DNA from 3 places in the Paeniglutamicibacter kerguelensis genome. Region 1 is predicted to be linked to each of the others. Evidence: riboswitches for the same ligand, from Rfam matches in the RefSeq annotation. Region 1 holds a riboswitch; each other region holds the start of a gene.
The links. Region 1 has a riboswitch for thiamine pyrophosphate ahead of JOF47_RS13320 (ECF transporter S component). Riboswitches for the same ligand answer to the same signal wherever they lie in the genome.

Region 1 (3,266 bases):
CAAGGGACCCTCGATCCTCGAGCGGGTCATCGCCACCGATGTGTTGCTGCTGATCGTTTCGGCGGCGCTGTGCCTTGAGATGACGGTGAACAAGCACACCAACAACCTCGTGTTCGTGGTCCTGGCCTGCCTCGTGGGGTTCATTGGCTCGGTCACGGTTTCCCGCTATGTCACGGACCGGAGGAACGCCTGATGAACGACACGATCATCGACATTGTTGCCGGCGTTTTCATGATCTTGGGCTGCCTCATGTCCCTCGCCGCGGGCATCGGCATGCTCCGCTTCCCGGACCTGCTTTCACGCATGCACGCGGCGACCAAGCCCCAGGTGTTGGGCCTGTTCCTGTTGCTTTCCGCGCTGGGCCTGGAGCTTCGCAGCTGGGCGGTTGTCCCGGTGTTGCTGTTGGCCTGGATCGTCCAGCTGCTCACCGCGCCGGTCTCGGCCCACATGGTTGGCCGCGCCGGCTACCGCACCCGCCACCTCAAGCGCGACACTCTGGTCACCGACGAGCTGGCCAAGGTCGTTGATGCGGCAGGAAAACGCGAAAGCCAAGAGCGCGGTGGGCATCCGGGTTCGGACCGCACCGACTTCATGGATTAGCGTCCGCCGACGGGGACACAACGAAAAGGACCCGAAGAAGAATCTTCGGGTCCTAGAAGTCACTAAGTTACGAGCTCTTGGTGAACTTCGCAATTGCCTTCTGTGTGCCGCGGTCGGTGAGCACCTGGATCAGCGCCGCGGTGATGGCCGAAAGCAGGGCAAACGCGATTGCCTGGCGCATTGTGGCTTCCGCTTGGGCTTCCTTGTTTCCGTGCTTTGGAGGCTGCTGGCCGGTAAACCCGACCCACAGCTTGTCGACGATCTTCCCGCCGACGAATCCTGCGGCGATGGAGATCAAGGGGCCAAGAAGTTTCATCATGCGGTTCACGAGTGCTCCCAATGTGTTGCGGCAACGGTACCTTCCCCAGCATAGCCTGCGGTAGCATGGCAGGACTGAAACAATCACGACAGGGGAGCGCCGCACGGTTTAGTCCGTGCCAAGGCGCTGAGAGTGCGGAAAGCCGCAGACCCTCGAACCTGCCCCGGCTAGTACCGGCGAAGGAAGTCGAGTTCTCAGGGGTGCGCTGAGAAATCGCATTCCCTCCCCTCCTTGTATCCAAGGAGGATCACCATCATGAGCACCATCGAAGGCCGCAACGGCCGAAACACCACAGCACCCAAGACCAACGCCTGGCGTGTCGTCGACATTGTCATTGCCGCGGTCATCGCAGTTTCCTCGGGCGTCATCTTCTGGGCCTGGAACAACACCCACCACGTATTCGACGTCTTGTTCCTGGCCTTCCCGCCGTCCTCCGCACTGCTGGCGGGCATGTGGCTGTTCCCCGCGGTACTGGGTGCACTCATTATCCGCAAACCCGGAGCCGCACTCTTCTGCGAACTTGTCGCCGCAATGGTGAGCGCGCTGCTGGGTTCCGAATTCGGCTTGACGGTATTGGCTTCCGGACTGGTCCAGGGCCTGGGCGCCGAAGCCGTCTTTGCCGCGTTCCGCTACCGCCGCTGGAACCTGCCCGTGGCACTGCTGGCCGGCGCCATGGCGGGCCTGTTCGGCGGCATCAACGACGCCTTTATCTTCCGCTGGTTCCCCGAATACACCATGGCCATGCAGCTGACGTACGTTGCCTTCATGACCATCTCCGGCATGGTCATTGCAGGCCTGCTGTCCTTCTACGCCACCCGTGCCCTGGCCAAGACCGGTGCGCTGGGCGCCTTGGCCAGCCGCAAGGCGGCAACCGAACCAACGTTCGGCTAGGAAGGTCCCGAATCCATGAACACCCCTTCAACGCTGCGCCACGGATCCGGCACCCCGCTGCCGAACAAGCATGCTGCGGCCGTGTCGGTCACCGCCAAGGACTGGGGGTGGCGCCACGCAGACCGGAGCAACCCGGCCCTGTGGGGACTCGACCTGGAAATTCACGCGGGGCAACGCGTGCTGTTGGCCGGCGCTTCCGGTGCCGGCAAGTCCACGCTCCTCTATGCCCTGGCCGGGGTCCTTCACGAAGACGACGAAGCATACTCCTCCGGGGAACTCCTGCTCGATGGCCAACCAGCGTCCGAGGGCCGCGGCATGGTGGGGCTCATGCAACAAGACCCCGAAACCCAAGTGGTCCAGGCCAGGGTCGGTGACGACGTGGCCTTTGGAGCCGAGAACCTGTCGGTGCCGCCGGCAGAGATCCAGCGGCGGGTTGTCGAGGCGCTCGACGCGGTCGGCCTGGATGTCCCGCTGGACCACCCGACGGGCGCACTTTCGGGCGGGCAAAAACAACGCCTGGCGCTTGCCGGAATCCTTGCCATGGGACCGGGCCTTGTGCTGCTTGACGAACCCACGGCAAACCTTGACCCGGCCGGGGTCCTTGAGGTCCGCGATGCGGTCATCAAGGCTCTGGACTCCACCGGGGCAACGCTGCTGATCGTCGAACACCGCCTCGACGCCTGGGCACCGTACATGGACAGGGTCATCGTGCTGGAACCCGGAGGAGGAGTGGCGCATGACGGGAGCCCCGAGCTGCTCTTTGCGCCGGGCCAGGTGCGCGATGAACTCATCTCGGCGGGCGTCTGGGTGCCCGGGTACTCGCCCACGATCGAGGCCATCGATCCGGTCCCGGAGAACGGCCCCGTTTTGCTGGAGGCCAAGGACCTGTCGGTCACCCGGAAAAAGGGCGGAACGGTTGCCGCCGGCAACCTGGACCTCCGAATCACCGGCGGCAACTCCTGGTGCATCCGCGGGGCCAACGGGGCTGGCAAGTCGACGTTTGCGCTGACCCTGGGCGGGCTCCTGCCCCAGGCCTCGGGCAGCCTGATGGCCACCGGGGAGCTCGCCGACGGCACCGAAGCACGCCCCTACAATTGGCGTGCAACCGAGCTGGTCGGCCGCATCGGTTCGGTCTTCCAGGAGCCGGAGCACCAGTTCGTGGCCGCCACGGTCCGCGAGGAACTGGCCTTCGGTCCACGGCTTGCCGTGAAACCCGGGACCAAGGAACCGCTCTTCGACGCCGAGTCCATCGAGCAACGGGTCGATGAACTCTTGCTGCGGCTCCGGCTCGAACACCTGGCCGAAGCCAACCCGTTCACCCTTTCGGGCGGGGAAAAACGGCGGTTGTCGGTGGCCACGGTCCTGGCCTCCAGCCCGGCGATCCTGATCCTCGACGAGCCGACCTTCGGCCAGGACGCAAACACATGGCGGGAGCTTGCCATGCTGTTGCGCGAGG
Region 2 (3,266 bases), 1.2 Mb from region 1:
GCGGGAATCGAATGGATTCCCGCCGGCCGCCCCCGTCTTGGCCACTTTGGCCTTCGCCGCCTAGAGCAGCTTGTCGATGATCTTGCTCTTCGCCCAGGTATACGGCGGGTAGATGGCCTTGAGCGTGTCGACCACCGCGGTCTTGGCCATGACCGGGCGCATCTGCGAGAGGCGCTCGAAACCGTGGCGGCCGTGGTAGGAACCCATGCCGGAGGCCCCGACCCCGCCGAAGGGAAGCCCCGGCACGGCAACGTGCAGGTTCGGGGCGTTGTGCACGATCGCACCGGCACGCACCTGGTCGCCGAAGGACGACTGCAGGCGCGGGTTTTCGCTGAACAGATAGGCGGCCAGCGGGTTGGGGCGCGAGTTGATGAAACGCACCGCCGCGTCGAAGCTGTCGACCTTGAGGATCGGCAGGATCGGCCCGAAGATTTCCTCCTGCATGAGCGGGGAGTCCGGATCGACGTTGATCATCACCGTGGGTTCGATCTTGAGCGTCGCCTCGTCGTATCCGCCGCCGATCACCACCTCCCCGTGCTCCAGGTAGGAGACGAGCCTGTTGAAGTGCGCCCGGTTGACGATCCGCCCGTAGTCGCGGCTGTGCATCGGGGACTTGCCGTAGAACCCGGTGATGGCCTTGGCGAGCTGCTTTTCCAGGGGCTCGGCCGCGTTCCCGACGGCCAACACGTAGTCGGGTGCCACGCAGGTCTGGCCCGCGTTCATGAACTTCCCGTAGGCCAGGCGCCTGGCCACGGCCGCGTGGGAACCGTCCATCACCACGGCCGGGGACTTGCCGCCCAGTTCCAGGGTGACCGGCGTCAGGTGTTCGGCCGCTGCGCGCGCCACGATCCGCCCGACTTTTTCCCCTCCGGTGTAGAAAATGTGGTCGAAATGCTGCTCCAGGAGGACCTTGCTGGTGCCGGCGCCGCCCTGGATCACTGCGTAGGCACGCTGGTCCAGGAACTGCGGGAGCAGCTTCCCCAGCGCGATCGACGTGGCGGGGGCCAATTCGGAGGGCTTGAGCACCGCCACGTTGCCCGCGGCGATGGCCGCAACCAGCGGGGCGAGCATCAGCTGCAGCGGGTAGTTCCACGGGCCGATGACCAGCACCACGCCCAGCGGCTGCGGTTCGATCTTGGCCGCCGCGGGATGCAACGCCAGCGGGATCTTCACGGCCTTGGATTCCATCCACTCCGAAAGGTGCAGCTGGGCGTGGTCGATCTCGGCGCGCACCATGTCGATTTCGGTAAGCTTCGCCTCGACGGCGCTCTTGCCCAGGTCATCGGCCAGCGCATCGATGAAGTCCTGCTGGTGCGCATCCAGCATGCGTTCCAGGGCCTTGAGCTGCGATGCCCTGAAGCGCCGCGGGTGCGCCAAACGCGTGGCCACCACATCGTGCATGGCGTCAACGATTTCGATGATTTTTGCCGGATCCTCCGCGACGACCCGGGGTAGCTCAAGCTCGTTCAACGCCGCGCTCTCGAGGGGAGCCACGGGTTCGGAATTGGAAGGAAAAATGCCCATACCCAGAGCCTACGGCGAGGCCAGCCGCTCCGACAGTGTGCCGCGCCCGGCGTGCCGTACCCTAATCGCCGGCGGAAGAAATGTAGTTGCACTGCAGGCCCGGTCGTGGGATAGGCTCGCGCTTAGTGACACGGGGTGTTGGGCGCATGGGCGCCCAACTGAGATAAGACCCGTCGCACCTGATCTAGTTCGTACTAGCGGAGGGATGTTGCTAATGGAATCCATTGCGCCTTCATTTGTTGTAAGCCCCGGCGAGTTGGCCGACTGCGTGTCGGCCCTGCGCGCCTCCACCCCCCTGATCCAGTGCATCAGCAACAGCGTGGTCACCAATTTCACGGCCAATGTGCTGCTGGCCGCCGGCGCCTCGCCGGCCATGGCCGACCTGCCCGGGGAGGCCGGCGATTTTGCCGCGATTGCCTCCGGAACCCTCATCAACCTGGGCACCCCCTACGCCGAACAGCGTGCCGGTGCCCTTGAGGCCGTCACTGCGGCCAACGCCGCGGGCACGCCATGGGTACTGGACCCGGTTGCCGTGGGGTCCCTGCGGGTCCGCACCGAGCTGGCCTTCGAGCTGCGCGGTCTGAACCCGACAGCCATCCGCGGCAACGCCTCCGAAATCATGGTGCTTGCGGAGTCCGGCAACGGCGGCCGCGGGGTCGAGTCCACGGATTCGGTGGAATCCGCCGCATCCCATGCCCGGTCCCTGGCCTTGCTCACCGGTGCCGTCGTTGCGGTTTCCGGCCCGCGGGACCTGGTGACCGACGGCACGCGGACCGTGCTGGTGCACGGCGGCAGCAGCCTGTTGACGCGTGTGACCGGCGGCGGATGCGCCCTCGGGGCAATCTGCGCGGCATTCCTTGCGGTCCACGACGACCCGCTGGTCGCGACAGTCGCGGCACATGCGTTCTACTCGGCCGCCGCCGAACGCGCTGAACTTCTCAGCAACGGGCCCGGCACCTTCGCCGTGAACTTCCTCGACGCGCTGGCCCTGGTCGGCCCGCAGGAACTCAAGGAAAAGGCGGTGCTTTCCTGATGCGGGAACTCAGCGTCTACCTGGTTGCCGATTCGGCCTCGACCGCCGGCCGGCCCCTGGATGAAATCATTGCGGCCGCGGTTGCCGGCGGAGTCAAGACGGTCCAGCTGCGATGCAAGGACATGCCGGCGGCCCAGTTCCTGGAGGTGGTCCGCAAGTCCTCCGTCCACACCGCCGGACGCGCCGACCTGCTGGTCAACGACCGCGTCGACGTGTACCTGGCGGCCCGAGCCGCGGGCGCCAGCGTGCAGGGTGTGCACATCGGCCAGTCCGACATCCCCGCCGAACTGGTCCGCGCGCTGATCGGCCCCGACGCGGTGCTGGGCCTGAGCGCCTCCAAGGATGCGCAGATCGCCGCCGCCAACGAACTCAACGCCCGCTTCCCCGGCACCATCGACTACCTGGGCGTCGGGGCGGTCCATGCAACCCCCACCAAGAAGGACCATCCCGAACCGCTCGGCCATGCGGGCCTGGCCCGGGCCGTCGGCCAGAGCACGCTGCCGTGTGTGGCCATCGGCGGCCTCTCAATGGCCGACGTCGACGGCATCGTCGCCAGCGGGGCGGCCGGCATGGCCGTGGTCCGCGCGATTTGCGCGGCGGAGGACCCGCAGGCCGCCAGCAGCGAACTGCTCGGCGCCTGGGAAGGTGCGACCCGATGAGCCAAGACATCAAGAACATCCTGTCCATTGCGGGTTCCGACCCCTCCGGC
Region 3 (3,266 bases), 1.6 Mb from region 1:
GGTGCTGCAGGCGCTCACCGCCAGCAGTGCTGCAAACAAGGAACCAGTGATCAGGGCGCGTACCGGGCGTGGAAGGGGCATGGCCCCATCCTAATTCCGGATCCCGGGCATGGTCGAGGCCAGGGGCGCCCCGGGTTCCCGCGCCGGTCTTCTGCGCGGGAACCCGGGAGGGCGGGCCGTCCTAGACCCTGGCCGGAACCTCCAGCTCGGGCAGGTAGACCTTGCCGCCGGCGGCGAGGAACTCCCGGCTCTTTTCGCGCATGCCGTCGTACATCCCGGCGATGGCGGCCTGCGAATCCGCCGACCCGTACTCGTCCCTGATGTCCTGGCTGATGCGCATCGAGCAGAACTTCGGGCCGCACATGGAGCAGAAGTGCGCGGTCTTGGCCGGTTCGGCCGGCAGCGTCTCGTCGTGGAAGGACTCCGCGGTGACCGGATCCAGCGACAGGGCGAACTGGTCGCGCCAGCGGAACTCGAAGCGCGCTTTGGACAGCGCATCGTCCCGCTCGGAAGCGCCCGGATGCCCCTTGGCCAGGTCCGCGGCGTGCGCGGCGATCTTGTAGGTGATGACCCCGGTCTTCACGTCGTCCTTGTTCGGCAGGCCCAGGTGTTCCTTGGGGGTCACGTAGCAGAGCATCGCGGTGCCGTAGCGGGCGATCTCCGTGGCGCCGATCGCGCTGGTGATGTGGTCGTAGCCCGGTGCGATGTCGGTGACCAGCGGGCCCAGCGTGTAGAAGGGCGCGCCCTGACACAGTTCCTGCTGCCGCTCGACGTTTTCCCGCACCAGATGGAACGGGATGTGCCCGGGCCCCTCGACCATGACCTGCACGTCGTATTCCCACGCCCGCGCCGTCAGCTCCGCCAGGGTGTCCAGCTCGGCGAATTGCGCGGCGTCGTTGGCATCGGCAATCGAGCCGGGGCGCAGCCCGTCGCCCAGGGAGAACGCCACGTCGTATTGCGCGAAGATCTCGCACAGTTCGTCGAAGTGCGTGTACAGGAAGTTCTCCTGGTGGTGCGCCAGGCACCAGCCGGCCATGATGGCCCCTCCGCGCGAGACGATGCCCGTCACCCGGTTGGCCGTCAGCGGCACGTAGCGCAGCAACACCCCGGCATGGATGGTCATGTAGTCGACGCCCTGCTCGCACTGCTCGATCACGGTGTCGCGGAAAATTTCCCAGGTCAGCGCGTTGGCCTCGCCGTTGACCTTTTCCAGCGCCTGGTAGATCGGTACGGTGCCGATGGGGACCGGGGCGTTGCGGATGAGCCATTCGCGGGTGGTGTGGATGTCGTCGCCCGTGGACAGGTCCATGACGGTGTCGGCGCCCCACTGGGTGGCCCATTGCAGCTTGTCCACTTCCTCGGCGATGGAACTTGTCACCGCGGAGTTGCCGATGTTGGCGTTGATCTTCACCAGGAACGCCTTGCCGATGACCATGGGCTCGGACTCGGGGTGGTTGATGTTGGCGGGGATGATCGCCCGGCCCGCGGCGACCTCGCTGCGCACCAGCTCCACGTCGCAGTTCTCACGCAGGGCAACGAAGCGCATTTCCGGGGTGGTGATGCCCCGGCGGGCGTAGTGCATCTGGGTCACCCGCTTCCCGGCGCCCGAGCGCCGCGGTTTGGGCCTGGCCCCCTTCCATTCGGCCGAGGCGGCTCCCCGGCGCATCGCCGACTTGCCGTCGTCGAGCAGGTTGCGTTCCCGGCCCGCATAAGTCTCGGTGTCCGAGCGTTCCGCGATCCACTGTGCGCGGAACGGAGGCAACCCCACGACCGGGTCGCTGCCCGGCCCCGCGGTGCGGTACACCCGCAGCGGGTCGTTGGGCTGCCCGTTGGGGGAGGGTTCCAACGCGATCTCGGTCACCGGGACCCGGATCCCTGATCCGGCATCCTCGAGGTAGGCCAGTGAATGGGACCTCAGGGACTGGGTTTCGGTTGCCGCGGGGGCGTCTTGGGCAGGGGTGGTCGTTGTTTCGATGGTGCTCAAGGAGTACTCACTTCCTTCGCCGGCATTACCCGGACAGGTTCGACGGTCGCAAGCTGCGTCAGCTCGATCTCAGCCCCTGCAAGGGCTCCCGTGTGGTCGTAAGTGAAGCTACAGCACATTCCGCCGAAGGGTCAAATGTAACGTTGGACACTCGCGGTGCGGGTTCCCGGCTGGCAAGCCCGGGGCGGCTTGCACTTCGTTGGGGGCGGAAAACGGCCCGGCTGCCGCTTGCGGCCCATGCCCGGTGGGCCGCGGCCGACTGCCCGCAAACGGCCGGCCGCGACACGTGGCGCGGGCTTGGTTTTTGCCGATCCGCTGCGGGCTTGGGTGACATGTTCGATGCCGAAATGCATTGGCAGGTGTCCAGCCGATGGTCCGGACTTCGCCGCATGGCCGGGAGTGTGGCAAAATAGATTCTTGGGTCTACTGGGTTCTGCTCCTGCCGCAGGGGGAACGAATCAACAGTTGAACCGCCGAGGATCCGCAAACGGGTCCCGGTACCAAGCTTCGGAACACCACATCTTTCCGCCAAAGCGTTTTTGCGCGTCGGGGAAAATAAGTGTCCCGTGTCTAAGGTGGGTGACCTGCGGCGTCTGCCTAGGAGATGCATTCATGCATATTCTCGACTCTGTCGATGCAGCCTCGCTGCGCACCGATGTTCCGGCCTTCCGCGCCGGTGACACCGTCAAGGTTCACGTAAACATCATCGAAGGCAAGAACTCCCGTGTCCAGGTCTTCCAGGGCTTCGTCCTTGGTCGCCAGGGCGATGGCGTTCGCGAAACCTTCACCGTTCGCAAGGTCTCCTTCGGCGTCGGCGTAGAGCGTACCTTCCCGGTACACTCCCCGGTCCTCGAAAAGATCGAACTGGTAACCCGCGGCGACGTTCGCCGTGCGAAGCTGTTCTACATGCGCGATCGCCACGGCAAGGCTGCGAAGATCCGCGAAAAGCGCGACTTCCGCACCGCCAAGTAGCAAGAAAAGCGAGTACCTTCGTTTCCGCCTTCGTGCGGTCACGGGGATCCATCGTGGATCAACCTACAGAATCGGATAGTTTTTCCGCTTCAGCAAAGCGCCGGTCCCGTTCGCGGGGCTGGCGCTTTGCCGTTGGCGCCCTCATGGCCGCGGCCGTGATCACCTTGGTGATCCGTGCGACGGTCGTTGATTTCTTCTACATCGGTTCCGCCTCCATGGAATCGACGTTGAACCCCGGCGACGGGCTCCTGGTGAACCGCCTTGCCTACAAGCACGAGCCCATCCAGCGCGGCGACATCATCATCTTCGA

Region 2: another riboswitch for thiamine pyrophosphate. It lies ahead of thiM (hydroxyethylthiazole kinase); the one in region 1 lies ahead of JOF47_RS13320 (ECF transporter S component).
Region 3: another riboswitch for thiamine pyrophosphate. It lies ahead of thiC (phosphomethylpyrimidine synthase ThiC); the one in region 1 lies ahead of JOF47_RS13320 (ECF transporter S component).

What each region holds. Positions count from the first base shown of each region.
Region 1 covers NZ_JAGIOF010000001.1:2,894,321-2,897,586, reverse strand. The annotation lists gene JOF47_RS13335 (MrpF/PhaF family protein) at 1-193, shown strand, start outside; gene mnhG (monovalent cation/H(+) antiporter subunit G) at 193-600, shown strand; gene JOF47_RS13325 (DUF4235 domain-containing protein) at 668-919, opposite strand; TPP riboswitch at 1,000-1,121, shown strand; gene JOF47_RS13320 (ECF transporter S component) at 1,175-1,810, shown strand; gene JOF47_RS22360 (ATP-binding cassette domain-containing protein) at 1,826-3,266, shown strand, end outside.
Region 2 covers NZ_JAGIOF010000001.1:4,135,589-4,138,854, reverse strand. The annotation lists gene JOF47_RS18805 (aldehyde dehydrogenase family protein) at 61-1,524, opposite strand; TPP riboswitch at 1,646-1,747, shown strand; gene thiM (hydroxyethylthiazole kinase) at 1,739-2,557, shown strand; gene thiE (thiamine phosphate synthase) at 2,557-3,216, shown strand; gene thiD (bifunctional hydroxymethylpyrimidine kinase/phosphomethylpyrimidine kinase) at 3,213-3,266, shown strand, end outside.
Region 3 covers NZ_JAGIOF010000001.1:1,335,246-1,338,511, forward strand. The annotation lists gene JOF47_RS05985 (ankyrin repeat domain-containing protein) at 1-81, opposite strand, end outside; gene thiC (phosphomethylpyrimidine synthase ThiC) at 182-1,984, opposite strand; TPP riboswitch at 1,979-2,086, opposite strand; gene rplS (50S ribosomal protein L19) at 2,597-2,956, shown strand; gene lepB (signal peptidase I) at 3,010-3,266, shown strand, end outside.